2 regions of the Priestia sp. P5 genome follow, and region 2 is predicted to be linked to the other one. Evidence: a T-box and tRNA genes for the amino acid it is inferred to sense, from the RefSeq annotation. Region 2 holds a T-box; the other holds one or more tRNA genes.
The links. The T-box of region 2 lies ahead of ileS (isoleucine--tRNA ligase). A T-box ahead of a tRNA ligase gene usually reads a tRNA of that ligase, here a tRNA-Ile.

Region 1: it has a tRNA-Ile gene. The T-box ahead of ileS (isoleucine--tRNA ligase) is inferred to sense a tRNA for this amino acid. The anticodon was not compared.

What each region holds. Positions count from the first base shown of each region.
Region 1 covers NZ_JAKWFJ010000001.1:364,072-379,233, reverse strand. Annotated here, with positions in the region: gene MMB69_RS01950 (MFS transporter) at 1-937, opposite strand, end outside; gene sodA (superoxide dismutase SodA) at 1,067-1,675, opposite strand; tRNA gene MMB69_RS01940 (tRNA-Ser) at 1,873-1,965, opposite strand; tRNA gene MMB69_RS01935 (tRNA-Ile) at 1,977-2,053, opposite strand; tRNA gene MMB69_RS01930 (tRNA-Asn) at 2,057-2,131, opposite strand; tRNA gene MMB69_RS01925 (tRNA-Met) at 2,172-2,245, opposite strand; tRNA gene MMB69_RS01920 (tRNA-Asn) at 2,247-2,321, opposite strand; gene MMB69_RS01915 (DUF456 domain-containing protein) at 2,384-2,869, opposite strand; gene MMB69_RS01910 (hypothetical protein) at 2,920-3,102, opposite strand; gene MMB69_RS01905 (DUF1189 domain-containing protein) at 3,217-3,999, shown strand; gene MMB69_RS01900 (MFS transporter) at 4,151-5,362, opposite strand; gene MMB69_RS01895 (hypothetical protein) at 5,439-5,771, shown strand; gene ispG (flavodoxin-dependent (E)-4-hydroxy-3-methylbut-2-enyl-diphosphate synthase) at 5,923-7,026, shown strand; gene MMB69_RS01885 (G protein-coupled receptor family protein) at 7,065-7,430, opposite strand; gene MMB69_RS01880 (5' nucleotidase, NT5C type) at 7,690-8,265, shown strand; gene MMB69_RS01875 (Fur family transcriptional regulator) at 8,296-8,709, opposite strand; gene MMB69_RS01870 (metal ABC transporter permease) at 8,706-9,548, opposite strand; gene MMB69_RS01865 (metal ABC transporter ATP-binding protein) at 9,545-10,324, opposite strand; gene MMB69_RS01860 (DUF2624 domain-containing protein) at 10,598-10,849, shown strand; gene MMB69_RS01855 (deoxyribonuclease IV) at 10,899-11,786, opposite strand; gene MMB69_RS01850 (DEAD/DEAH box helicase) at 11,815-13,134, opposite strand; gene MMB69_RS01845 (YqfQ family protein) at 13,320-14,024, shown strand; gene MMB69_RS01840 (4-hydroxy-3-methylbut-2-enyl diphosphate reductase) at 14,153-15,103, shown strand; gene MMB69_RS01835 (Nif3-like dinuclear metal center hexameric protein) at 15,147-15,162, opposite strand, start outside.
Region 2 covers NZ_JAKWFJ010000001.1:2,000,291-2,015,452, reverse strand. Annotated here, with positions in the region: gene ileS (isoleucine--tRNA ligase) at 99-3,197, opposite strand; T-box leader at 3,250-3,491, opposite strand; gene MMB69_RS10895 (GIY-YIG nuclease family protein) at 3,581-4,567, opposite strand; gene MMB69_RS10890 (phosphorothioated DNA-binding restriction endonuclease) at 4,670-5,551, opposite strand; gene MMB69_RS10885 (AAA domain-containing protein) at 5,836-9,612, opposite strand; gene MMB69_RS10880 (patatin-like phospholipase family protein) at 10,295-11,251, shown strand; gene MMB69_RS10875 (HNH endonuclease) at 12,288-14,066, opposite strand; gene MMB69_RS10870 (hypothetical protein) at 14,380-14,535, opposite strand; gene MMB69_RS10865 (GmrSD restriction endonuclease domain-containing protein) at 14,686-15,162, opposite strand, start outside.

The sequences.
Region 1 (15,162 bases), 1.6 Mb from region 2:
CAGCATATATAATTAACTTTGGATACGATAAGTTAAAGATAAGCAAAAAGACTGCTCCATAGAGAAGGAGGCCCCCTGTGAAGATAAACCGAAGGCGATTTTTTTGCTTAATAAACCTTGAGGCAACATAGTATCCTACAAATGCAACCGCTGAATTCACCAGTCCATATGTTCCTAAAGCTAATTCACTTCCCGTCGTAATAAATACCATGACGGATACAACAAAAATGAACGTACCTTCACGCAACCCTTGAAAGAAATGAGCCTGCAATATTCGATTCCAGTCTTTATTGACTTTTCGTTCAGCCCATACTTCTTTAAATTTGTATACTCCTTCCGCTGCGCGTCTTGTAATAAAAAAACTAAGCACAACGGCACCGATAAACAATAGCAGCGATACACCAAACACAATTTTATACCCAAGTGATTCATACAAAGCGGAAATAACAAAGCCCGCTCCTAAAGGACCAATCATCCCTGCAAAAGAGTTTAAGATCCCTAAAAATCCGTTAAAAAAGTCTCTTGTATCAGGTTCTGTAATTTCAAAAGTTAGCACATTAAAAGCTAGCCAATAAAAGCCGTATCCTATACCCAGCAGTCCACCAAGCAATACTAAATACTCGGCTGCGTTAGCTCCACTGACTAATACAGCGATATAAAAAACAGCTAAAAAAGATACACCTAACCTTAAAACTACAACCCGGTCAATTCGTTTGGCCCATTTACCTGCTAAAATAAACGTAAGCGGCTGAAGCACCACTACCGCTAAATTATAAATAGCGAGATCCGAAAATTCGCCTGATTGTTTCCACAGATAAATGTTAACAAACGAATTGGAAATTGAAATAGCCAAGGCATAAAGACCGCCTATAATTAAAAGCAAAAGTAAATCTTTACTAACTTCTACATCTCCAACTACTTTTTTTAATAAAGGCATATCAAAAAACTCCTTTTCTCTTCTACACCTAGTGTGTGAAAAAGAAAAGGAGATATGTAAAAGAATTGGAAAACAAAAAAGCCAGTAAAGGTAATAATTACTTTACTGGCTCTTAAATACGTCTTTAGCTTATTTTGCAGCGTCGTAACGCTTAGCAACTTCGTCCCATTTTACAACATTAAAGAATGCTGAAATGTAATCTGGACGGCGGTTTTGGTAATTTAAGTAGTAAGCGTGCTCCCAAACGTCTAGACCAAGAATTGGCGTTTTGCCTTCCATTAATGGGCTATCTTGGTTTGGTGTGCTTGTTACTTCTAATTCGCCGTTGTTTACAACTAACCAAGCCCAGCCAGAACCGAAGCGAGTTTTAGCTGCATTTGCAAATTCTTCTTTGAATTGATCAAAGCTGCCGAATTTGCTAGCGATAGCGTCCGCTAATTCACCAGTTGGAGCACCGCCGCCGTTAGGGCAAAGGATTGTCCAAAATAATGAGTGGTTCGCATGACCGCCACCGTTATTGCGTACTGCTGTACGGATATCTTCAGGAACAGCATCTAAGTTTGAAATTAACTCTTCAATACTTTTGCTTTCTAAATCCGCTTTGCCTTCAACAGCAGCGTTTAGATTTGTAACATATGTGTTGTGATGTTTGGTGTGGTGAATATTCATTGTTTCTTTGTCGATATGTGGTTCCAGTGCATCGTATGCATAAGGTAGTTCTGGTAATTTGTAAGCCATGAATAATTCCTCCTTCAAAATATGTAAGCATTTTGGCGCAAAAGCACCATATACGTTTAGATTAGCAAATTTACCCTACTGTTTCAAATAAAAAGTTCCTAATCCATGATTTATATTTACCTAATTCCCATTCGCTATTCTTTTAAACATAAAAAAAGCTTCTTTTTCTCAAAAGAAGCTTTGAATAGACAATAGTATGGCGGAGGAAGAGGGATTCGAACCCCCGCGGGCTTTAACACCCCTGTCGGTTTTCAAGACCGATCCCTTCAGCCGGACTTGGGTATTCCTCCAACCCTATAAATGGTGGACCCTGCAGGACTCGAACCTGCGACCGGACGGTTATGAGCCGTCTGCTCTAACCAGCTGAGCTAAGGGTCCACATGGCTCCACAGGTAGGACTCGAACCTACGACCGATCGGTTAACAGCCGATAGCTCTACCACTGAGCTACTGTGGAACAGTATGAATTATGTATGTCACAAATGCAAATTGGAAAATAGCGGCGGAGGGGATCGAACCCCCGACCTCACGGGTATGAACCGTACGCTCTAGCCAGCTGAGCTACACCGCCATGGCTCCACAGGTAGGACTCGAACCTACGACCGATCGGTTAACAGCCGATAGCTCTACCACTGAGCTACTGTGGAACAATATAACATTTACTAGCGACATTAAAAATTTAACATGTTTCTAGCCTAAAGTCAATATATTATTTTAAAACAGCGTATAAAAAATAGGCAATCATCAGCAGTTGAATAAATCCTTTTGAAATAGCGCCACTAAAAAAGCCAATAACCGAACCTACTCCAATTTTTACTGCGTTGCTAATTGTGGTCCGATGAACAATCAGTTCTCCTACAATCGCTCCGATAAACGGCCCTAAAATAATTCCAAATCCCGGAATGACAAACGGACCCACAAGCAGCCCAACTGTACTTCCCCAAACACCTGCTTTAGTGCCTCCGAATTTTTTCACACCAATAATATTAGCTATATAGTCTGCTAAAAAAAGTGCGACAACTAACAATCCTTGTATCACCCAAAATAACCAGCTATAGGAGCTAAAATCATAAAATAAACCGTATATAACAAATCCTAGAGCTACAAATAGCACGCTTGGGATGATGGGATAAACCAACCCAACAAACGATACAACAAAGCTAATGATAATTAATGCCCAACATAAAATAGCCATGCCCGCACCTATCCTTTTTATTATTACTATTTATCATACAATAATCACTCCTATAAAGAAAGACCTTGCACGACGAGTCCTTCCTTTATTTTACTTTCGAATACCTCTTCAAATAATGATTTTCGATTGTACATCTGCAATATTAACAGCACGGTCCTCAAGCTGCCCGTAATATCCCCAAAAACAATGACGGCAAAACCTGTACATATACGCATAAGATGTGCTTGTGACAAAACGCTCCACCGCATCATTGTAATTGGTAACGGTTTCTAAAATCTATTGTAAACCTTAAATTTTCGCTATAAAATAAGGTATAATCAGAATCTTCAATAAGAGGAGGCTTTACAATGAGCATGCTGAAAAAGATGGCATGGAGTTTTACTTCCTTCAAAAAAATAAGGTCGCTTCGCTTTGAGCATACGAATAAAACAATTGGCTTTGTGCTGTTTTTAACATTTATTTCTTTGCTGCCTACATTTTTCTTTATGACTTTGACGATTGTAAACGGCTATCATATCGCTACTACAGATCTTCCAAAATCTGTTTCTTCTTTTTCTATTTCAAACTCACAGCTTACGTCAAGTCAACCTTTCACAAAAAAAGTAAACGGTACCGCTTTTATCTTAAACCCCTCACAGTCTATTGAACGGTTTCATTCCCCTGCTCATGCAATTGGTTTTTTAAAGGATGGAATTTACATCACGACTAATTCACAAACACAAACGTATTCATATGAGTTGCTAAACTGGCACCATAAAGATAAAAATGAACTGTTAAACTTGCTGCACGAACAAAAATTTTCTCTATACATACTTGTCCCTATCGCTATGCTTTTACTGTACGTATTAACATCTGGACTAAACTTCCTTTTTATTACCTGCCTTGCTTATCTTGGAAAGCTGATTGGACTCATTACTAAAAAGCAGCTTCCTTTTAAGCAGCTGTGGGCACTGAGCGCTTATAGTACGGTAGCCTTCACGCTGCTTTATACGCTCTTTGAAGCTTTTTCTTTGTCTCTAGCAACACATAGCTCTCTTTACTGGATAGGAACGTTCTTCATTTACTTGTTGCTCGTCACAAGGGTTCCTATAAGAAAAAAGATAAAACCTAATAAAGCGATTGAAACATAACGAAATGAATCCAATCAACCGCTAGAAGCACCTACATACATAAAATCTATGTTTACCCTGCCAATAAAAAGCTCCGAACGAATTTGATTCTTGATCAAGAATCAAATTCGTTCGGAGCTTCTTCAACTAACATACTTTTGTCTCAGCCTCTTTATTTCTGTACAACTTTTCTTCTTCCCATTGCAGAAGAAAAAATTTTCAACTGATACAAAACCCACAAACCTCCTGCTGTGAGCAGAATAAAGCTATAAACAAACATCAGCCTTTCAGTATGCATCCACACTTCAAAAACGACAGGTCCCAACGCTACTCCTAAAAATCTCACCGTTCCATAAATGGATACAATAAACCCTCTTTCTTCTTCTGAAGCCGCTGAAGTAATCATCATATTAATACACGGAAGAACAAACCCTAAGCCGCCAAAGGCGACTGTCAAACAAAACATCAAAATAGGAAGCGTGTAAATCATCGTTAATACTCCAAACATTACAAATAAAAGAACCATTCCTACTATCATCAATTTTTTCATGAGCTCTACGTCTGTTTTGATTCGCTGCCCGGTCCAATAAGAAACGAGCGTCATTGCGCCAAGAGGAAATAAAAAAGCGGTTCCTTTAAAAAAACCGTCTATATGATACGTTTCCTCTATTAAAAAAGATAAGTAATATAAAATGCCAAATAATAAAAACAACCCCAATCCCCCGACAAAGAATAAAGGAAAAAGCGATTTTCTTTTATCATAGACAATCCCAAGGGCTCTCTTTAAATATTCTTGAACAGATACTGAATCCGAACCTGTTTTCCCTTCTCTCACATACATGACTATACCTACTAAAGCAGCACCTGCAGCTAAGGGATAGACAAAAAATGCGGCATACCATACGACGAGTGCTGCCGATGCTCCAATTATCGGCGCAACCACTTTTCCTGCTCCGTTATACACTTCTAAAATCCCGAGGACCTTTGCTCTTTTTTCCCCTGTAAATACATCTCCAGTTAATGCCATTGCCAACGTTGTAGTACCTGCAGCTCCAATCCCTTGAATGACTCTGCCAGCCATCAACACAGCAAAGTTTCCAGAAGAGAATGAGGCACTACTAGCAGCGATGACACTGCCTATTATCATGATGACGAGCGAATATATGATTAACTTTTTACGCCCATACCGGTCTGATAAAATCCCTACAGCAGGGATACACAATGCGGCTGGAATCGAAAATGCACTCAGTATCAAACTGGTTTGAACTCCGCTTAAATGAAGTGACTTTTGAATGCTTGGCAGCAGAGGAATGAGCATGGAATTTCCTAATACCATAATCAAAGGCAATAAGCCTAATGAAACAATCATTAATTTTTCTTTCAATTTTCGTTCTCCAATCATATTTAAGTAAGACAAGCATAGGCTTTACACATAAGCAAAAGAATGAAGGAGGAGCATAATGAAAAAGCTATGTGCATTAGCCGCTTTCGCTTTTATCGGATATATTTGTCACTATGACATTAAATACGGGACCATCCCTACTGCTACTGAAGCAGTTCAAGTCAGCAAAGCGCAGCCTGCAGAAACAAAAGCCGCCAGCTCTTCTTCCACCTATACAAAAATAAAAATTAAGCCAGGCGATACAGTTTTATCCGTCATTGAGGAGCTTACAAAAAAAGCGATACCGGTTTCTATGAACCAAATGATTACAGACTTCAAAAAGTTAAATAACGGTACAGCGCCTGAGGATATTCAAATTGGAAAAACGTATAAGTTCCCTATTTACAAGTAATGACAGCATTCTTCTTGTCAAGATGGGATAGTCATTGTTAAAATAGCTAAGGTAGTACTTTCTACTAGTTATTTTGTTCATAAAGAGTTATTCTATTAATGAATTCAAATTCTTGATTTCATTTTGAAGGAGAGATTATCACGTGAGTGAAATTATACATCGTACAAAAACACGCCCGGTTAAAGTTGGAGATTTAACAATCGGAGGCAGCAACGAGTTAGTTATTCAAAGTATGACAACCACTAAGACACATGATGTTGAAGCAACGGTTGCAGAAATTAAACGTTTAGAAGAAGCAGGATGCCAAGTTGTTCGTGTTGCTTGTCCAGACGAGCGCGCAGCAGATGCAATCCCTGAAATTAAAAAACGCATTAACATTCCATTAGTTGTGGATATTCATTTTGACTACCGCTTAGCATTAAAAGCAATTGAAGGCGGAGCGGATAAAATCCGTATCAACCCTGGTAATATCGGTCGCCGTGAAAAAGTGGAAGCTGTTGTAAATGCTGCAAAAGCTAAAAATATTCCAATTCGTATTGGAGTTAACGCCGGTTCACTTGAAAAACGTATTTTAGATAAATACGGCTATCCGACAGCAGATGGCATGGTAGAAAGTGCACTTCATCACATTAAAATTTTAGAAGACCTTGATTTCCATGACATCATCGTTTCAATGAAAGCATCGGATGTTAACTTGGCAATTGAAGCTTATGAAAAAGCTGCTCAAGCATTTGACTACCCTCTTCACTTAGGAATTACAGAATCGGGCACATTATTTGCAGGAACTGTAAAAAGTGCAGCAGGTCTTGGCGCTATTTTATCTAAAGGAATCGGAAATACATTACGTATTTCTTTAAGTGCGGATCCTGTTGAAGAAGTAAAAGTTGCGCGCGAATTGCTAAAATCATTCGGTTTAGCTTCCAATGCTGCCACTCTTATTTCTTGCCCAACTTGCGGACGTATTGAAATTGATTTAATTAGCATTGCTAATGAAGTTGAAGAGTATATTTCAACTGTAAAAGCACCGATTAAAGTTGCGGTACTTGGCTGCGCTGTAAACGGTCCTGGTGAAGCTCGTGAAGCCGATATCGGGATTGCAGGAGCACGCGGTGAAGGTCTACTATTCCGCAAAGGTGAAATCGTACGCAAAGTTCCTGAAGAAACAATGGTTGATGAACTAAAAAAAGAAATTGATAAAATTGCTGCTGAATATCACGCAAAGCAAGAAGCTGAAAAAGCTGCAGCTAAATCATAACTAAAAAAAAGCGAGGCGTATATGCGCCTCGCTTTTTTTTATGAAAAGAACGGTAATATAAACGTACCGACAATAATCGATACAACTCCGATCCCTATTGCCCATGCTCCTAGCGTAAGTGCTCCTTTTCTGCGTGCGATAAACCCTAGAATAATCCCAGCGGCACCAAGAATAATTGGTAAAAAGAATAGTGAAAGAATCGAAAGCACGAGTGCGAAACGCCCGTATCCCGTTCCTTCTCCTCGTCCAGCGACTTCATGATTGCGATTGCGATCAACATCTATAACTTCACGCTCTGCATGAGGCTCCCCTACTCGGTAAGGAACGCCCACTTCAGCTGCAGTTTCTTCCATGAAATCAGCTTCATATACATCTTTTCTACGCCTTTGTTCTTCATTCTCCATGCTTAATCCCTCGCTTTCGTAAATAAGGAGCATTTATAGTATCTGAATGCGAGGAAAAATTATAAGTGTCAATCTTATACAGATGCTCATTCTCTTATAAGAAATAGGTACAGATGCAATCACCAGGCCGTGCAGTGATCATTACGTTTTGCCAAAGGCATATAAAAAGTATTACTGTTTCTCTTTGGGCTTTATGTTACACTAGACAAGAATAATCAAGCACCTAAGTAGAATAAACGTATTAAAGGAGTGCACGTAGTTGACGAAAAAGTTTGGAATTGACATTGATGGAACTGTTACTTCTCCTGAAACTTTTGTTCCTCATTTAAATAAAGCCTTTAACTTAAATTTAACACTCGAAGACATTACAGAATATGATTTCAGCCCTTTTGTAAATGTATCACCTGCAGAACTCGGGAAATGGTTTAAAGCAAATGAACGCTCTATTTACGAAACCTCTCCACTTGCAGACGATGCAAAAGCGGTTTTGCAAAAATGGCATCAAAAGCACGAATTATTCTTTATTAGTGCAAGGCACGATAAGCTATTGGACGTCACAGAAGAATGGTTTCAAAAAAATGAACTATCGTTTCATCACATTGAGTTAGTCGGCTCTCATTTTAAAGTTGAGACAGCAAAACGATATGATGTTGATATCTTTTTTGAAGACAAACATGATAATGCTTGTGAAATCAGTGAAGAGTGCAATATCCCCGTTATCTTATTTGATACTCCTTATAATCGCTTACCTGTTCCAAAAGGAGTGGTTCGCGTATACAATTGGCTAGAAGCAGATCAGTGGGTAGCCAGCTGGTTAAAAGAACAGCAAAAATAAAAAAGAGAGGTGCATAACGCCCTCTCTTTTTTATTGATTACATTCTATACATTGACCGTAAATTTCAAATTTATGGCCTGTAATATTGTACCCTCGCAAATCCTCGTCTACATACTCCATCGGACAAGCTTCAATTTCTTTTGTTTTTCCACAATCTAAACAAATGAAGTGGTGATGATGATGGGCGGTTGCACATTTAAATCGAAAGTGCTTTTCGCTCGAAAGCTCCGTCATTTCAAGTACGCCTAACTCCACAAACAATGATAAATTACGGTAGATTGTATCAAAACTCAGACCAGGATAATCAGGCTTCATGTATTCTAATACATCTTTTGCCGTTAAGTACTTATTTGATTTTGAAAACAGGGCAAGCATTTCTTCACGTTTTCCTGTATGTTTATATCCTTGATCTTTTAATAAATGAATGGCTTCAGTTAAATTCATTTTTGTTTCCCCTTCCGTCCTTTATTAATCATAATAGATATGATTAAAATAACAACAGCAATGACAACAATTGTACCGCCTGGTGCTAAATCCAAGTAGTACGCTGAAAATAATCCGCCTAAAACAGATATTTCACCAAAAATTACCGAAAGCAGAATCGTTTGTTTAAAGCCTCTAGCTAAGCGAATGCTTGCTGCTACAGGAAGAGTCATAAGAGATGACACTAATAAGATACCAACGATACGCATCGATACAGCAATGACAAGAGCAACCATCACAATAAATAAAAAGTGCATCCACTTCGATTTAATCCCAGAAGCAGAAGCGTGCTCCTCGTCAAAAGATAGAATAAACAATTCTTTATATAAGAAAAAGACAATAGCTATGACAAATACGGCTATGACAACAACGGTCCAAAGATCCGAACGACTCACCGCACTTACGCTTCCAAACAAATAATTCATTAAATCATTATTAAAACCGTCCGCCAGCGAGATACAAATTGCACTAATACCAATTCCGCCCGATAAAATAATTGGAATGGCCAGCTCTTGGTAATGCTTGTAGACGCTTCGAAGTTTTTCAATAAAAAGAGCACCTGTAACGGAAGATACCATCCCTAAATAAACGGGGTTCACTCCTTGCATAAACCCTATTTTCTGACTAAGAAGCAAGCTCGCAGAAATCCCTGCTAGCGTCACGTGACTTAACGCGTCTGCAATTAAAGAAAGACGTCTTACTACGATGAACGTGCCCAATAAAGGGGCTAAGACGCCAATAATCATACCGGTTAAAAATGCATTTCGTAAAAACTCAAATTGAAATAAACTGCTTATCATACGTGCTGCCCTCCATGATGATGATCATGGGTTAACACATGAACATTATGACCATAGAACATAGATACGTCATGTTCACAAAGCTGTTCGAATTCTTTAGCATTCCCATGAAAGTGTAGAAATTTATTTAAACAAGCAACGTGGGTTACTTTTTCTGAGACAGTGCCAATATCGTGAGTAACAAGCACAAGCGTAATTCCTTTTTCCTTATTTAACTTTTCAAGAAGCTCATAAAAAGTGTACACATTTTGTGCATCTACTCCGACTGTTGGCTCATCTAAAATTAACAGCTCGGGTTCACTTACAAGCGCGCGCGCAATAAAAATTCGCTGCTGCTGACCACCGGATAGTTCTCCTATGTTTCGATTTAAAAATTCACTCATCCCCACTGCTTCTACCGCTTCTTTCACTTTTTGCTTATGAGAAGCATTCATAAAGCGAAACAAACCTAATTTTGAAGTAAGACCCGTGGAAACTACTTCAAAAACGGTAGCAGGAAAACCGCTGTTGAAACTATTCGCTTTTTGCGATACATATCCAATTTTACTTCGTTCTTTAAACCTTCTCTGATCTTTTCCAAATAAACGAATTGCCCCTTGAGATGGTTTTTGCAAACCAAGCAAACATTTGATTAGCGTTGATTTCCCAGAACCATTTGGACCAACGAGACCCAAAAAAGCTCCTTTTGGAATTGAAAAACTTATATCTTCTAATACATTCACTCCATCATATTGAAATGATAAATGATCAATTTCAATGATATCAGGTGTATTCATATGCGCCTCACCATTCTTTTTTTATATTTCTCCATACAAAAGAGGGCACGGTTTCTATCGTATACTCCGTTACCCATTTACTTTCTCAGAATCATTACGATTTAGTCATTAATGTAGTATACAGGATTGTCTTTTATTTGTAAACTAAGCCGGTTCACTCCTTCGTTTTCTTACCTCCGTAAGTTCATCCGACTCAAAATGTTGTTTTATTACACAATATAGTCACATCTTTCTTTTTTATTCATAAACTGTATATGACGAGGAGGTAATCATATGAAAATTGTACAGCAGATTGTCAATAAGAAAGTAAACAACATTACCCCGAAAGAGCTTTTAAAGTATAGCAAACAATACAACATCCCCATTACAGATCAGCAGGCACATACCCTTGTATCCGTCATTAGACAGCAGCCCGTAAATATTTATAACCTTGAAGAGCGCCGAAATTTAATCAAACAAATTGCTCAAGTAACAGATCGTGAAACTGCCAGACGAGTGAATGAATTATTTCAGCAGTTGATGTAAAAGAAGAGGTCATGTCTATAGACATGACCTCTTTCAACCACATATGAAATTACATAAGCTTTTGTTTTAGCTCTGAATCAAAGCTTTGTGCACGAATCATATCAATTTCCAACTGATATGGCGCTTTTTTATTTTTCTTGTCTTCTCCTACATAAGGAGTTTCTAGAATTTTAGGAACTTCTGTAAACGCTGGGTGATGAACAATATAATTCAGTGCACCAAATCCGATTTCACCAAATCCAATATTTTCATGGCGGTCTTTTCGAGCACCGCATACATTTTTACTATCATTGATGTGAAGCACTTTAATTCGCTGTATTCCTACAGTTTTGTCAAATTCATTTAATACACCGTCAAAGTCTTGAACGATATCATAACCAGCATCATGTACGTGACATGTGTCAAAACAAATAGAGAGCTTTTCATTGTGCGTCACGCCATCAATAATTTGGGCAATTTCTTCAAAACTTCTTCCACACTCTGTTCCTTTTCCAGCCATTGTCTCAAGCGCAATTTGAACTTCTTGATCAGCCGTCAACACTTCGTTTAGACCTTTGATAATTTGCTGAATACCGGCATCTGCTCCAGCGCCCACGTGAGCTCCTGGGTGAAGAACAATTTGCCTTGCGCCAAGAGCATGGGTGCGCTGAATTTCAGACGTTAAGAAATCTACTCCAAGCTCAAATGTTTCGGGCTTTGTTGTATTTCCTAGATTAATGATATAGGGAGCATGTACAACAATATCTGTCATTCCATGCTCTTTCATATGCAAAAGACCAGCTTCAATATTAAGCTCTTCAATCTTTTTGCGACGAGTATTTTGTGGAGCGCCTGTATAGATCATAAACGTATTTGCTCCGTAAGAAGCTGCCTCTTCACTTGCTCCTAAAAGCATTTTTTTGCCGCTCATTGATACGTGAGAACCAATTTTCAACATTACTTTTTACACCTCTAACCTATTGCGATTAACGATTGTTGCGTCTTTCACTACGCTTTTTCTTTTGCACATACTTTGTAATTTCACGAGCACGTTTTTTCTTGTAGCCAGGCTTTACTTTCTTCGGCTTTTGAATAAAGCGATGTGCCTCTTCTCCCACTTCATCCGCTTTCTTCACACGCTTTTTACGGCGGTTACGGTCATCGATGGAAACCCATTCTTGCTTTTGAAGATCTTTGTTTGCAAACTCGATTCCCATTTTCTCAAGCTTATTTACTGCATCTTCATCTTCCACATCGAAGATGGTAGCAGCAATTCCAGAATGACCGGCACGAGCTGTACGTCCTACGCGGTGAATGTAGAAATCTAGATCTGAAGGAAGCTCAAAGTTAATGACGTGTGAAATTCCTTCAATATCAATACCGCGAGCTGCTAAATCTGTGGCTACTACGTATTGAAATTCTAAATTATTAATTTGCTTCATCATTTTCTTACGGTCACGAGGAGATAAATCTCCGTGAATTCTTCCTACCTTTAAGCCTTTAGACAGTAAGTCATCTGCTACTTCGTCCGCCATTTTCTTTGTATTTGTAAAGACGATAGCTAAATAAGGATTATACGAAATAAGCATATCATGCAGCAGCTTAAACTTGTTACGATGACGCAGTGGAACTAATACATGCTCTAATTTAGCTGCTGCTGCTTGCTTCGGCGAAACATGCGTAAATTTTGGATTTTCCATGTATTTTTTTAAGAATGGCTTTAATTTTTCAGGAATAGTTGCTGAAAAAACAAGCATCTGTAATTTTTCAGGCATGTTGCTTGCCAAACGGTCCACATCTTCTAAAAATCCCATATCGAGCATTAAATCAGCTTCGTCTACTACTAACGCCTTTGTTGTATACACAACTAACGCTTTTTCATTTACTAAATCAAACAAACGAGCCGGTGTTCCTACAACAACTTGAGGCTGCTTCTTTAATTTGTCGATTGTACGCTGCTTATCTGTACCGCCGATAAAACATTTTGCTGAAATTTCTTCTCCTTCAGCACTGTGTTTTGTTAGCTTTAATACTTCTTGATAAATTTGAGAAGCAAGCTCACGAGTTGGAGCGGTGATCACAACTTGTACTTCTTCTTTTTTAGGGTCTACCTTTTCAAGTAAAGGCAATAAATAAGCGTGTGTTTTGCCGGTCCCTGTTTGCGACTGACCAATTACGCTTTCCCCTTTTAAAACGGAAGGAATTAAGCGCTCCTGAATCTCTGTAGGCTGATAAAAACCTAATTGTTTAATTGCTTCTATTAAAAATGGTTGAAACTCAAAACGTTCAAAGTTTGTTTTTTCCATAATAGTCTCCTTTTTTACATTCACGTTCATCTTTTAAGGCACAATATATGATTATAATCGATTTTTCCTTCTGTGACTACTTCTCATTCATATTACTAAAACTTATTACCTGTTTCAAAAACATTTTATCGCGAGTTGCATACGATAGTAAAAGAAAATCTACTTTACTAAAGGAGGTGCGTCCTTTGCTACAGCGAAGACCACCATTTCCACCCGGTATGCAAAGAAGAATGATGCCAGGAATGCCACCACAAAACGGCTTTGGGCAACAACCTGGTAACTTTGGCCAATTTAATCCATTACAACAGTTTCGTAACTTTACCCAGCAAACAAATGCTCAACAATCATTTTACCCGAATCAGCAAGGCCTGAACCGTGGAGGAGGTAACTTCTTAACTCGCCTATTTCGAAGAGGCGGAAATAGAAACATACCATTTCAACAAGCGGCTGCAGCTGCTCCTCGAGGTTCTTTGTTTTCTGGCCTTTCAGGAGCCCAAGGTGCTGCAGGAGCGACTAACTCTTCTTCCCTGCTTGGAGGTTTGCAAGGATTAACGAACCCTGCTAACTTGAGCTCCATGATGGGGAATGTTCAGCGAGTACTAAAAGCAGCGGAAACGATGGGTCCTATGATTCAACAATACGGACCTCTTGTCAAAAATGCTCCTTCTCTATGGAAAATCTATCAGGCCTTGCGCTCAAGTGATGACACAGATGAAGTACTCGAAGCAGAAGGAACAGAGGTTTCTGAAACTGATGAAAGCAAAGACAGTAAGGTCTTATCAGCAGGCGCAGAAAGCACGGATTCATCCGATGATGAGCTGGATTTCTTTGAAGAAGAAATTGAACATTCATCCAGAGATCGGGTGTCTAAACCAAAACTTTATATTTGATAAATCTGCTGATTCCTTAAGGAAATACAGTGAGTAAAAAAAGAATATCTTTGTATTCTTCCTTCCTCTTTTATATAATAGAAGCGAGTTGAATTGCTCGTCAGGATTATGATGAGGAGGAAATTGAAATGAAAGTTATTAAAATTGCACCGCGCGGCTATTGTTATGGTGTAGTAGACGCAATGGTCATTGCACGAAACGCCGCTTTAGATAAATCATTGCCTCGACCAATCTATATCTTAGGAATGATTGTTCATAATAAACACGTTACAGATGCGTTTGAAGAGGACGGCATTATCACACTGGACGGTGCTAATCGCCTAGAAATCTTAGACCAAATAAATGAAGGAACCGTTATTTTTACTGCGCACGGAGTATCTCCAGAAGTAAAAGAACGAGCAAAAGAAAAAGGCTTAACAACAATCGATGCTACATGTCCGGATGTTACAAAAACCCATGACCTTATTCGCCAAAAAGAAAAAGAAGGTTATGACGTTATTTATATCGGAAAACGAAATCACCCTGAGCCAGAAGGTGCACTTGGTATCGCACCAGATATCGTTCATTTAATTGAAAAAGCAGAAGACGTAGCCCATTTAAATATTCAACGCGAGAAAATCATTGTAACAAACCAGACAACAATGAGTCAGTGGGACGTTGCAGAAGTAATGGAAAAGGTAAAAGAAAAATATCCGCACGCTGAAGTTCACAAAGAAATTTGTTTAGCTACACAAGTTCGCCAAGAAGCTGTAGCCGAGCAAGCAGGTGAAGCAGATGTTACAATTGTAGTAGGAGATCCTAAAAGTAACAATTCAAATCGTTTAGCTCAAGTATCAATGGAGATTGCCGGCACTGAGGCATATCGTATCGGTGACATCTCAGAGCTTCAAATCGAATGGTTGATGAACGCGAAAACCGTAGCTGTTACGGCAGGCGCATCTACCCCTACTCCAATCACAAAAGAGGTCATCAATTTTCTAGATCAGTTCGATCCAGAAGATGAAACAACTTGGACACGTGAAAAAAGCGTGCCTCTTTCAAAGATTTTACCAAAAGTTCGAACAAAAAAATCGTCTTAATAGACACAAAAGAAGGTGTTGACATTCGTCAACACCTTCTTTGTTACATAAACGTAAAT
Region 2 (15,162 bases):
AGCTAGAAGCAGCTACGTTCACTATAAAAACAGAAAAAACGAACGGTTAATCGATAAACCGTTCGTACATTACTTCAACTTATCTTTGCCTCTCTTTATCAGCTCTGATTTAAAACACGAAGCGTAATTTGCTTTGTTCCGACTTTTACCGTCTCTCCATCTTCCATCGTTTCTGTCACGCTGAGACTGTGCAGCAGAAGATTTTCTTGAAGCAGCGTTTCAAACTTCTCGACGGCTTTCTGCACTTCTTCGTCTCCGCTAAGCTCCAAATCGATACGTAAATTCACGGGTAAATCCAGCTTTTTACGATAGTCTTGAACCGCTCGAATTACTTCACGAGCGACTCCTTCCTGCACGAGTTCTTCGGTTAACGCCGTATCCAACACCGCAGTATACGTGCCGTTTGATGCAACCGAAAAACCTTCTTTTGGCACTTTTTCAACAAGTACGTCTGCCGTTTCAAGCGTTAAGTTTTCTCCTGAAGCAAGCGTAACACTCAGCTTGCCTTGTTCCACAAACTCTTTTCCTTGCTCTTCTGAAAGGTTCTTTAATGCTTGATTGACCTCATTTACTTGTTTTCCAAACTTCGGTCCCGCCTGTTTAAAATCAAGTTTTAATACATAAGAAACAAGTTTGTCGTCGTCTTGCTCCACGTTAAAGTTCTTCACATTAAGCTCATCTTTGATGACATCATGGTACGCTTCCCACTCTACATCTTCTTCCGTTACCACAAGCGAAAGACTTTGCAGAGGCTGCTTTACTTTTAACGAATGCGTATTTCGGATGCTTCGGCCTAGTTCAACTACTTGCAGTACCGCTGCCATTTCTTTTTCCAGCTTTTCATTCACTTTGGTTTGATCATACACAGGATAGTCTACTAAATGGACGCTTTTCCCTGTCAGATTTTCATGAACGTCATCCGCAACAAACGGCGTAAACGGCGCTAACAGCTGACTAAGCGTGACTAACACTTCATGAAGCGTATCGTAAGCCGCTGCTTTTTCTCCGTCCATCCCTTCTGACCAAAAGCGATCGCGGGAACGTCGTACATACCAGTTGCTTAGCTCTTCAATAAATGCCGCGATTTCACGAGCGGCGCTTGTAAACCCGTAATCTTCAAGATGTGCTGTTGCTCGCTTAACCGTACTATGCAAACGTGAAAGAATCCACTCATCCAATTTTGTTTTTTTCGATTCATACGTTTGCTTCGGGTCATAGCCGTCAAGCTTAGCGTACAGCACGTAAAAGCCGTACACGTTCACAAGTGTATCAATGACTTTTGACTTCGCTTCTTGCACGACGCGCTCTGAAAATTTCTTCGGATTCCACGGGGCACTGTCTGCTAAAAGCGCCCATCTAAGCGCATCGGCACCAAATGTATGAATAAGATCAACAGGGTCCAGCGCATTTCCTTTACTTTTAGACATCTTTTGACCGTTTTCATCTAAGACGTGACCAAGAGACAAAACGCGCTTATACGGTGCTTTTCCTGTAAACAGCGTTGAAACTGCCATCAGGCTGTAAAACCAGCCGCGCGTTTGATCAATTCCTTCTGCGATAACGTCTGCTGGAAACTGCTTTTGAAACAGCTCGTTGTTTTCAAACGGATAGTGATACTGCGCAAACGGCATCGAGCCGCTGTCAAACCAAACGTCAATCACTTCCGGCGTTCGCTTCATTTCTCCGCTGCAGACCGGACACGTTAGCTTTACATCATCTACATAGGGCTTATGAAGTTCAATGCTGTCATTCACAGAATGTGACGCATGTTTCTGAAGCTCCTTGATGCTTTTTGGCGCTACTTGATGCTGACATGCTCCGCATTCCCATACGTTCAGCGGCGTTCCCCAGTAGCGCTTTCTGCTGATGTTCCAGTCCACCATATTTTCTAAAAAGTTACCAAAGCGACCGTGCTTGATATGATCCGGGTACCACGTCACGCTTTCATTGTTTTTCAAAAACTGTTCCTTCAACGCCGTCGTTTGGATAAACCAGCTTTCATTTGCGTAATAAAGAAGCGGCGAGTCGCATCGCCAGCAAAACGGATAGCTGTGCTCATGCTTTTCTTTATGATACAGCACGCCTTCATTTGCTAAATAACGAACGATATCAACGTCGCAGTCTTTCACGAAACGTCCTTGAAAAGGCGGCACTTCAGCCGTATACTGCCCTTTTTCATCCACCACGTTCACAAATGAAAAGCCGTTTTCTTTTACTACTCTGTAATCATCTTCGCCGTAAGCAGGTGCTAAATGAACAACTCCTGTTCCGCTTTGATCCGTTACATAATCAGCTGTTACGACTTCGTGCCCTTTTTCCACTTTCACAAAATCAAACGGCGGCTCATATGACATCCCTTTTAACTCATTTCCTTTATGATGAGATAAAACCGTATACTCTCCTTTTAACACCTTGTCTGCGAGTGCTTCTGCCACTATATAGACGCTGTCGCCTTGCTCAGCGCGAACGTAGTTCATCTCTTCATGCACGGCAAGCGCCACGTTTGACGGAAGCGTCCAAGGCGTTGTCGTCCAGCCTAGAAAATACTCATTATCGCGGTTTTTCACTTTAAATTTCACCGTTACCGTTAAATCTTTTACATCTTTATATCCTTGCGCTACTTCATGCGAACTCAGCGACGTTTGACAGCTCGGGCAGTAAGGTGAAACGCGGTGGCCTTTATAAAGAAGTCCTTTTTCATGAATCGTGCCAAGCACGTTCCATACGCTTTCAATGTATGAATTCTCCAAGGTGATGTAAGGATCTTCCATATCAACCCAATAGCCAAGCTGCTCCGTGAACGTGCGCCACTGCTTTTCATACACAAACACACTTTCCTTACACTTGTTGATAAAAGCTTCTACGCCGTATTTTTCAATATCATGCTTCCCCGATATCCCGAGCTGCTTTTCAACACCGAGCTCAACCGGCAGTCCGTGCGTATCCCAGCCTGCTTTTCGAATCACTTGATGCCCCGTCATCGTTTTATAACGAGCCACCACGTCTTTAATCGTCCGGCCTAGCGCGTGCCCCACGTGAGGCAAACCGTTTGCTGTCGGAGGCCCTTCATAAAATACAAACGAAGGATGCCCTTCTCGGTTTTGAACCGACTGCTGAAACACATTTCCCTTTTGCCACTGCTGCTGGATACGCTGTTCGCGCTCTTGCGAAGACTCCCTTACATTCACTTCTTTCATGTGATACCACTCCTTTTAAAGTTAAAAGCACACAAAGAAACCCGTCCCTATGACTAGGGACGGGTTTTAACCGCGGTACCACCCTGGCTTCTATTGATCCGTTCATCAATAGCACTCAGCAACGTACAATCATACGCGTTCTTTTTAACGGTAGACTACCGTTCAAACTTACTTATCGTTCAGTTTGACTTCTCAGAGAGGATATTCCCCTGCAGCTTGAACGCCGGCTTTCAGCTATCACCAGCTCTCTGTGGAACAAACTTGCAGCGTACTGATTCTCTTCAACGAATTTGTGTGCTTTTATTAGTAGCTATTGTATGCGGTTTGGGAGGGAATGTCAATGTTTTAAAATCCTTATTGAAATCCAAAGGTTTAGATCTAAGTTATTTTGTTTCTGCACTTAACATTTGATCGATTTTATTACGCGCTGTTATCCCGTTCTTATCTTTCCATTCAGAAGTTCCACTGCTTCTTCGCTGTGTCACAAACACTGCCGCAGCTGAGATAGAAGAAAAAATTTGATCTTGTACCAGCACGTATCTACCATCTTTTATTTCTAATACACCGTTTGCTAAGAAAGTATTAATATGGTCTTGCTGCCTTTTAAGTTTAGCTCCTTCTAGCTGTTGTTCGCTCGCAAGCAAAGCTCCTTTATAGACAAGAAATCCATCGCTAACATATTTCCCGGTCGCGTACGCATCTCGGCGTTTACAATATAGAACATCCTCTACTATTACTGATTTTATATCTTTTGACAAGTGTGTCTCAACTTGAACAACCTTTTCTATCGGTTGCTCTGCTTCACTCTTTGGTATATAAACAGACTGTACAGCTTCACTTTCATATTCTCCTCCACTTGAAGCATCCGCAAAAATTGAAAATCCTAATCCACCAAGTAAAACTTTAATAACATTAAAAATATCTATCAGGTCGTCTCGTCTAAATTCACGCACAAACGGTTTTGTCGGAACGGTTTGATTAATATCATATGTACCAGAGCTCATGGCTGCTAGATAAGAAATGTGTTCTAAGTATTTTACATCAACTTTATCTAATTGATCTTGAGAAGCATTAGAGACAATTAACACGGCCACATCCCAAAAGCTTTTACCTGTTGATGGACTAGCATGCTGTCTTAAACGGTCATATCCCACTTCTGCCTCTCCGATATATGCCTTTTTATCTTCTCCAAATAAAAAATAAATGCCGGGCTTTTCTACTTCGCTTTCACCCTTTAAATCTTTCAAACTATTTCTGGGAATGAATACAGCCTGTATTGTTGTATTCGGCACCTCAGATACTTTAATCCCGTTTGGATCATCATCGTAAAACCAAGCCTGTATTCGTTTCGCGCCGCTTTTTCGTAGCATCTTTCTTCCTCCGTTTATATCTTCTTGAACGTATTTTAACTGACATTACAATATGTAAATCACTTCCTAATTATAGACGCAGCAATCTATCATTCACAAAAATTAATTTATATCACCTGCTTGATATCTAGCAGGTCCCCTAAATACTTCTCTAACATGCCATCCAAGAAAATCTTCACTCGGCTGATACGCAGGGTGAATAGGGTCTCTAAGCTTTTGCCCGTGAAATTTCATAAGCCATTCTTCAAATCCATTCGTCCCGTGCGCTTGAGTTGCCACTAACAGCTCATTATGATCTGAAAAAGTAAAAACTCCTCTATCGAACAATTTATGATGCATTGAACATAACGCGATTCCGTTACTTTCAATATCTGGTCCTCCCGCTTGATGCCACTTAATATGAGCAGCCTCCACGCCAACTAAATTATGACCAAGACGAACGTTAAACCCACAAACAGCGCAGCTATATCCGTAAGCTTGAAGAATTTTCTCTCGAAACTTCGGATCTCTTCTTCGCTTTAACTGTGTTTCAAAATCCAAGCCTACGGCTCTTAATATATCTTCATGAATTGTATCTGGAAAATGCTCATTTAATAAAAATTGTGCTGCGTCTTGAAGAAGCGTAGGATCATTATCAAAAAGGTTATAAACATCCTGTCTAAAACCGCCCATTATATTTGTACTCAGCAAATATTTATCGGTAAAGCTACGCTTATCAATTTCTTCACTTAGCTCCCATATTCCATCTCCTGTCAAACGAACAAAAGGATGCTCTGGATGGTAGGAACTCCGAGAAGGTCCAAACTCCATAAGCAGCTCTTTTAAAGGGATTTTCACCTCCCTATACGGCAGGTGCATTCGTTGCTTGGCCTGTAGCTGACCTAGGGCATACAGTATCAACAATGGTTTGTGCGGAGCTCTTTGATCCCTTTTTTTCCAGATGTTTAAGTTCTTTATTTTTTGTAGTACTTCTTCTCTGTTCATGTTTATTTTTAGCTCCTATATATAGTTTTGTTGCAAATTATCTTTTCGCTCTTAAGTGAATGATTTCATGTTATCACTTTTATCCAACTATTACTCTCCTAATCGTACATAAATATGTTAACATTCACTTATGAAAATAGGGACTCCATTTGAGCTATCTTCGTCTACGTCACCAACTTGATGCTCTTTTCACTAGCTGAATTTCGCCCTTTAGCTACAAAAAAAGCACTTATTTCCTGTAAAATAAGTGCTTCTCTAAGTTAAAGTTTTCTTTATATAATATATTAAAGAGATACCTTCTGTTTAATTCTCTCTTTTTTCATTATTTCTTTGATGCGCTGATCAATTCTTTCAATTTCTCCAGAAGGATTTTTCCACCAGTTCCGGCTCCAAATCCGATCAATATTCCATCCACGTGACTCTAAGAAACGCTGGCGATAAACATCTCGTTCTTTAGCGCTTGGAGAACTGTGGTACATAGCTCCGTCACATTCGACTCCTAATATATAACGCTGTGGATCATCAGGGTGCACAACAGCAAGATCAATACGATATCCTGACATTCCTACCTGTGTTGTTACGTTATAACCTAGGTTTGTTAACTGTTTGTATACTTGTTCTTCAAAAGGAGAATCGAATTGAAGTGTACTGTTTTCTTGAATATGTGTATTCACACTTTCAGTAATTTCATTGATGACACTCTTAATTTGATCATGCTGAATACCAGATACTGCTTTAACATATTTCAAATAAGATTTTAATAATCTTGGTCCGATATTTGCTGTCGCTGATACATTTAATTCTTCTGGCTCTATGCTTGAAATTACCACTATGTTTTCTTTTGCACGTGTAATTGCTACATTTAATCGATTTTCTCCACCCTGTTGATTAAGCATACCAAACCGGTTGAAAATCTTTCCTTCTTCATTTTTAGCGTAACCGATAGAAAATAGAATGACGTCTCTTTCATCTCCCTGAACGTTTTCTATATTCTTCACAAAAATTCGCTCGTCTAAGTCTTTCCCCATCACTTGAGTGTATAGAGCATTAAACTCAGGATCTTCTTGGAGCTTTTTATCAATAACATCCAGTATTTTATCTTGTTGTTTTGCATTAAATGTAATAATTCCCAATGTTTGATGAGGTTTTTGAACTAAATGCTGCTTTAATACGGCTACAACTTCTATTGCTTCAATTTCGTTACATTGATTTAACCATTGGCCCTCTACTTTTCTCCATAACATATTAGGCGGTTGCTTTAATGGCTCCACATTTGGTGCGATTTGTATTTGACCTTGATAAAAGGCATGATTAGAAAAATTAATAAGCTCTTCAGACTTAGATCGATAGTGCCATTGAAGAATTTTTTCCGGAAATCTGCGCTTTGCTAGATTTAACAAACTTTCTGATTCATCAATATCATACTCTGCTTCATCATCTTGATTATTAGCAGCAGCTCGAAACATATTGAAGGGTGGAAGTTGTTTCTCATCTCCTGCTACAACAATTTGCTTTCCACGATAAACAGAAGGAATTCCGCTTTCTACCGTACATTGAGAAGCTTCATCAAAAATAACCAGATCAAATAAACCTTCTTTTAGAGGAAAAATAGAAGATACGGTTTCGGGCGAAGCTAGCCACACTGGCATCAAATTGAATAAGCCATCATTATGGAATTGTTCTACCAAACGGCGTATTGGCCAAATTCTGCTTTTTTTAGTTACTTCATGTTTTAATTCTTTAATTCTTCTTAAGTTTGTACTCTTCACATCCATAGACATTTCCGATAGCTGATGGCGTAAGTATCTTTTGGAGGCTTCCCTTTTATCTATAAGTGCTTTGGCAAATATATCTCGAATTCGACTAAATTCGTTTGTTGATATTTTTTGAACTTCGGGATATTTCTTTTCAATTAAATCAATCCAATGAATATAAGTAGAATTCTTCACTACATCTACCCACATTTCAGATAGAGATGAAAAACCGGAATCGTTTAAAGCTTCAATATCGCCTTTATCCTTTAATTTATTTATAACAGTTCGTGAAAGATCTGAACTGTCCTCATAAAATGCATCCATCTGCCTAACATCATCAAAGTCTCGATGGATGTATTCCAACATTTTATCTAACTCTTCATACGGTATGTCACCTTTAGCAATGCGCTCTTTGATTCTACCTATTTCTTCATTATCGATATAACTTTTCAGCTTATCAATTTCGTTGGCCATCGCTGTTGTTTCATTAGCTAATTTATGCATAACAATTAAGCCGTCACGGACCTTCATCCATTCTGGTGAGTTCAAACCTTTAAATTTGCTTCCCAGCAACAATTCTTCAACAATAGCTTTTCCAGTAAAAGATGTCCAGATCCACAGTCTGATCCCTTGCATTGTACGTCTTTTTTCGACGTCCAAATCATCATATATTTTTTCAAGTTTATTATTAATCATCCAAGTATAGGCAGGAGTAATTTTTTCATGATTTAGTTCGTTTATAAATTCAACAGATTGCTTTGCTCTTTCAAGAACACCCTTCAATGTTTCAATCATTTGAAGCTTATCTTTTATCTCAAGCTTAGCGTAAGATTTTCTGTTTTTTAGCGGATAATCTTTTTTTCCAAATTGTTCATACCACTCAGCATAAGTATATAGATTGGCTAAAAGATCCTCTAGCTTCGTTTTATTTAGCTGTGAAATCGAATCAGATAAATCTATATAATAATGAAGTTCGTCCATTTGCTTCGCTTGTCCATACAAATCATATAATCGATAACCAAACTTTTGATGCTCAAACAAGCCTTTAGATATCCTGCTAAGCAAGGCTTCCTGATTAGCGATGTTAGTGGAAATATCATGAAACTCTTGAGAAGCTTGCGAAAAAGATTCTTGGGAGTGATTCAAGAGTTGTTGTAAAGCTAAATAGAGTTCTTTTCGATCTGACTTTTCATCATGTATTAAAGCTGTATGTGAAGCCAACTGTAGACTATCCAAACGCTGATAGATAACATCTAAAGCTGCTCGTTTTTGACAAACAACCAATATTTTCTTATTTTGATGAAGAGCATCTGTTATTAAATTTACAATAACTTGTGATTTCCCCGTACCTGGAGGACCATGAACCACTAACCCTTTTTGAAAACGCGCTTCCCGTAGAATATCTTCTTGAGAACCATCTGTCTCTAACAAGTAGAGTTGATCTTGCTCTTTAATTATTTTATCTTCTTTACCCTCTACACCAGAACCAAGCATTGATTGGTCAATTAATTTATCTTTAGGATCAACTAATTCTTCAGCCAATGCTAAATTATTATCTTCACTTTTTTTAATTAGTTCTTCGTAATCTTTTACTAAAGATGAGCCACCTTGTGGAAAATCACCAATAACAGCATGTTCTAGAAGCGTTAGATTTGAAATTTCTGGTATATCTTCTCTTTTATATTCTTTTAATTTAACCAAACCTGTCTCTTCATAAGATATATGACGATCAAACTCTGCTAACCAACTTATCCATGATTTTAAATCTCTTTTAACTGCTAAATTGTTTGCTTCTTCAAGCCATTCATCAGAAAAGGTTAAGTTATTTACTTTCTTAAATGCTAAAAAAAGTGTTCGATTCAGTTGAGGTTCTTCCTCCGTTTTTCGCAATATCCACTTTTGTTGATTAGTATTATTTTTCTCCAACCTTACTGGATAAAGAAAAAGCGGTGCTTGAAAAAATGTACCATCGCTCATTGTACCTGCTAAAAACGGGTACCCCAAGTAAAAGTCGTGAACACCTGATTCATCTTCTATAGATTTGACGTTCCGATAAAGGTCTGTTAGCTTTTTTGACAAATAAAGCGTTTCTTCATCATCCATTTTCGGAGAGACGATAGAAATATCGCTTTTCGAATTAGTAAATACCTGTTGGACAACTTTCTCTGCTAAGCCATTTTCTATTCTTTTATCAAGTTCCGTCAGATCAAAGCTCCATTTGTTATATAGTTTTAGCAAACGTATAGAGCGGTTTCGTTTACTAATGTCATTTAGCTTATCTCGCATATGAAGTAACTTTTCTTTCATTGTGATATGCCTCTTTCCTTACTCTCATGATTTTCCTTTAACCACTATTTATATGGCTATTCGATTGGCCACTTTTTTAATCTTATTACTTTGTACTCGTTTTTCATCTTGAAGTGTATGGCAGATAAATAGGTATACTATAATAAACAGTATACCTATTCAAAAATATATTCTTTCATACAAAAGAATTTGATTTTAATTATTTTATAAGAAATCGATAGGATTATTTGTTAAATGATTTATTTTATCTGCTGTTCGCTTTTCAATATAAATATTTAAATATCCAATAAGTATTATATCACTCATTGCGGAGCTATTCATGTAAACCACTTGACTCTTTAAACAGCCTATCCTTTATTGATTCCTCCAATTACAGTTATTATCTTTGATTAAGATTAACACATTTTCCTTCAAGCCTTTTTGAAGCTTGTACTTTATAACTTTCTCATCACCCATTATAAACAAAGTATGTGCATAATAAATGCCCACACTGCCAATTAAGCGTATCCTCACCCTATTCTCGTTGTATTTTTATATACTTAATGGAGCCTTTCCTCATATGCTTACCTACTTACCCGACTCCTAAAGAATCAAATAAAAGAGATACTCATACCTCTACAACACATAAAATAAACATATACAGAATAATACCTCTCATGAAATTCGAAAGGAGAAATCACCTTTGACAACATATCGGATTATGACCTTTGATGGAGGCGGTACTTTAGGTGCTTTAAGTTTACAGCTTTTGAATAGATTGGCTCATCAAAACCCAAAGTTAATTAGGGAAACCAATGTTTTTTCAGGAAATTCGATTGGTTCATTCACCGCTCTTGCATTAGCAAGCGGAAGATCACCAGAAGAGACGTTTCAGTTTTTCAAAGATCACATCTTACCAGCGTTCAGCGTTTCTCGACCGGGCGGACCTGTTTTTAACCAACAAGTACCTTATTCTGGTTTTATTAAAGCCATACGAACGTTTTTCCCCCGAGACCTTCGCCTTAGAGACTTAAAGAAACGAATTGTTGTGCCTGCCTTTCACTTGTTTGCACCGGAGCTGAATCGTTGGAATCCTGTATTATTTCACAACTTCCCAGGTTCTCCCTATCTTACCGAAAAAGCGAGTGACGTAATACTTAGGAGCAGCGCTGCTCCCGCAACGCAAAGAGCTTATCAAAACTACGTGGATGGGTATACAGTAGCAACTAATACCAGCACAGCTAGTATAGCGTTTGCAGTAGGGAAAGCAAAACAGCCGCTAGATCAAATTGCCGTATTATCCATCGGAACAGGTGAACAGCCAACTCAATTAAGAAGAGATACAAAGGGATGGGGAATGGTGAGTGCCGATAACATACGACCTGAAGATATGGAAGATCTTCCGCCAAATTGGGGAGTACTTTTAGACCGGTCTCCAAATGAGCCGTTGCTGCCGTTTCTCCAGATTATCTCCGGTGGATCAAGCTACTATGAATCGATGGTCAGCTCTGAGCTTTTAGGCGATCAGTTTTTTAGGCTAAATCCGAGGATTCCTAATTTCTCTAAAACAGATCCTTCGGTAGTGCCCGCTCTTATTTCAATTGCTAATAAAACTAATTTACAGCCTACGTTTCAATTTATAGAGAGAAACTGGAATTGATATAATCACCCTGTCAACCTAATTAATCTTTGTTCCAACTACAATAATCAGGATTTTCACAAAAATATATAATAAAACAACATAAATATTCGAAGTTTAATACCCTTATATTTCTATAACAGTAACGAATACAAACCTAATAAATTAAATTTTTTCTATATAACATAACAGTTTTTTGTTTTTTATAGGTACAAATTTTTTGAGGATACCTGAGGACAATAAGCTTTATAAAAAGATCTCTAAGTAATTTTATGCTTCTAGATCTCTTTTTTCATTATGAGTGAATAATTTATTGAATTTTTCATCACTTTCTTATCACCCTCCTGCGAAGCATGACCAAATACATTCATTATTGTTCTAATATCATCTTTTGATAACACCCTTAAATAAAGCAGTAAATAAATCCGTTATTCCATCAAGCAGAAATAACGTACTGCTTACACCTAATAGATTAAAAACCCTAAATATTTACAATAATTTTAAGTAACTAAATATATAAAGGAATTTGCTGCTTTTAGATATTTTATTTATATTTAAAATCCATAACCACTAGGTAACCCCCATATTGTTCCCTTAACTCATCATACCAATGTTATTTGTCTTCTTTCTAATGGTTGATATATGGTTTTCTGCTTACCAGCACGTTCTATAAATTTAAACTCTCTCCTCTATTTTTGGAATGAATTATTATCCAACACTTAGAAAATAGGAGTTTTGCTTGGACTCACTTCTCGAATATAATAATTCCTTTGCAATTGAGGATAAATATCCATCCTCTAGAACTTTTTAAAAATAATAGGATCAAAATATAGTTTCCTTTTTGAAGTACTATTTTTCATATTTTTTCTCCTTCTTTTCATCATACAGAATATATTCTAATAACTTTAGAATTTTTAAGTAAGTTGTAAATAAAAAAACTCATGACGGTACTGCCATCATGAGTTTTTAATTCTATTCTTATAAATATCTTTTAAGGTATAAACGTTACTTCGTGCAGGTATCACCATTATGAAGTATAAAATTATTGTGAGAACATTCATTTACTTGTAAGATAAACTCTAACTAATTTATTCAAATTATAATCTGCAACAATAGGTTCCAGGTATTCAGTAATTAGTTTAATTTCATCAGGGTTGATTATTTCTTGGGAATATTCCACTGCTGCAGAGACAGATCTTAGTAACATGTCTAAGGTTCCACCATTAATCTTCCCAGATTTTTCATTTTCCTTTTTCTTATTTATTTGTGTTTTTAGATCATTTAAATTAGACGTTTGATTTATATTTAATTTTGAACATATATAATAAAAATTAGTATCAGAATTTATACTTAGAATATAAATTAATAAATCATAAATACTTTCAATTGCTTTTTTCTCAAAATAAGTTTCTGTAGTTACTGAGTAATATAGCTGTAAAGAGTTCACCAAGTTGATTAACTCATTAACTCCAGTAATTTTATAAATGTCAAAATAACGATCGCTATTCCGGGAATGTAAGCTATCGAAGCTATTGAGCTTTTTATACTCGTCAAATGAAATGCCTTTCTTAAGCCCCAGTTTATTCCTCTTAAGAGAGGGGTCGTATGTATACATTACCATAGGGATAAATTCATTAGTTAACCAATGATACGCTTGTTCTACTGTCCAATAATCTCTTATCCCATAATTTTTATTCTTTTCAACATCCCACCAAACTAGCCATACTTCCTCTGTAGGTTCCCAACTATCATTGGACTCTACTAAACTATGAATAACACAATGAAAACCTGAATTATACTGTAAGGTTGGTTCACTATTATAAACTTTAATTATATTTCGCCCTGATGAATCAAAAATATGCCATTTACCTTTTCCTTGGTAATTATCATGTTCATCTGCAAACTTTAGCATTAATCTCCAAAATTCCTTATGTAGCTTCATAAGCTTATACTTTTTCAAATCCTTACTTAATGGAAGAAACTCTTTGCAAGATAATACTTTCTCGATTTTTTCTATAGCTATTATATACTCGTTAATAAACCTATCTACTACTTCACAAAGATGTATAGTTTCATCCTTACTCAGATTGAACCTACTACTTCCTAATTGTATAATATAATTGTCTCCGCTTAATTTATCAATTACGTAAGGACGCATTAATTGGTCTATAGGAGTTTTTGTTCCCTTGAATAATGTTTGAAGAATTTCATTATGCGATAAAGTTAAGTTCATACCACGTATATAAAAACTACTAAATGTGAATAAGCAGCTTCCTTCAGGTTCGTTAAGTCTTGGGAGATAGCCATCCAACTTTACTGAAAAATATTTTATTGAACGAAAATTTGTGAATTCATTTTCACACTCAAAATATTCATTACCATAGTCAGAAACAAAATTATTAACTTGATCTATGTATTCCTCTAATTTTAGTTCTCCAGATTTAACAGCCTTCCGCATAGTCTCTATTTCAAGTACATAATTTGATTCTTCTAAGTATTTTTTTATTTCTCTATTTACATCACTTATTTTATTCTTGGCTTTTCTTAACAGTTTTGCAGTTATTTCCTCAGGTGCTTCATAGTAACTTTTTTCTCTATTACAATAACCACATGCAGGTCTCAAATTATATAAACTATTCACCTGAAAATCCTTATGTAGTTGATATTTTTTTAATACTCTGCAAAATTCATTATAATTTTTTTCAATACTCTCTGCAATGATATGGTCTATCTGTAGCTGTGTGTAACCTATAGGCTCTCCACAAATTGCACACTTCTTACTATATGCTTGCCATAGAGCATACCTAACTTCTGACTTTCCTTTAAGATTCTTCATTTTTCCTCCTAATAAAACAAGACCATTTTATTTTGTGTAACTAAAGAGGTGAAAGATCAAATCTTCTCACCTCTTTAAATGATTTTAAATTTTAGAAACATCAATATACTTTAATGCTTCTTGGTACCTCGAGTGACTCCAAACCTTATTAGAGGTTTTTTTAGGAAATTAATAATAAAGTCTATTACTCCTCTCACTATAAACGATTCAATAAACTTTTTATAATATTTGACTGCATTTTCAGCTATTCCTTCCCAGTATCCTTTAGCTCTATTTTTTGATCACTAACTGGCGGAACAAATTCAAATCTCTTTCAATATCTATTTAAATCATCCATCTTTTTAATTCTACGCACAATAGTTTTAGACTGCTTGACTTTGTTTTTATAAACACCCTCTAAATTTGGATACTTTAGCGCATGATCTTCTATTTCTTCAACTACATTTCTTATTGCATCTTCGATATTCACCGGAACAACTCATACCAAATTGAATTATAATACAACTGAAAAAGGATATAATAAAAGACCACAAAAAGTTTCTTAATGTCTCTGTATCATATTAAGAATACAAAAGGCACATAATTTTAAAAATCATACACCTCTATGTATACAAACAAATTATAACCTATTATAATAATCATGAATTTTTTCAACAATAAGTTTTCGTCTTTCTTCTAAGAAACCTTCGTAATCACTTGACTTCATTTCAAATATAGATTTTGGAATACAGTTCATTTTTAGATTCTTTTCAAGACTATCCATGTTATTAATTTCACCAATTTTCATTTGCTGCCCATTAATCTGAGCCTTTATCAGTGCCATGTATTCCTTTGGAGAATTTGCTTTAATGGCTAAATTAACAACTTGTTCCGTATAAGCGTAGTTTGCAATTTGATTATACTGCCTATTACTGTTGTAGCCGTTGGATTGTAGATATTTTTTAGGGAAAACGTGATGAACATCCCCTCTTTCTTCAATTAATTGCTGAACAGTTACTGATTTTGATAAAAAAGCCTTGTCTTTATCATAAATTTGAGACATTACGTATAAATTGAAATATGGACTACTTGAGACAGAAGTGTTTAAATTTGCAGG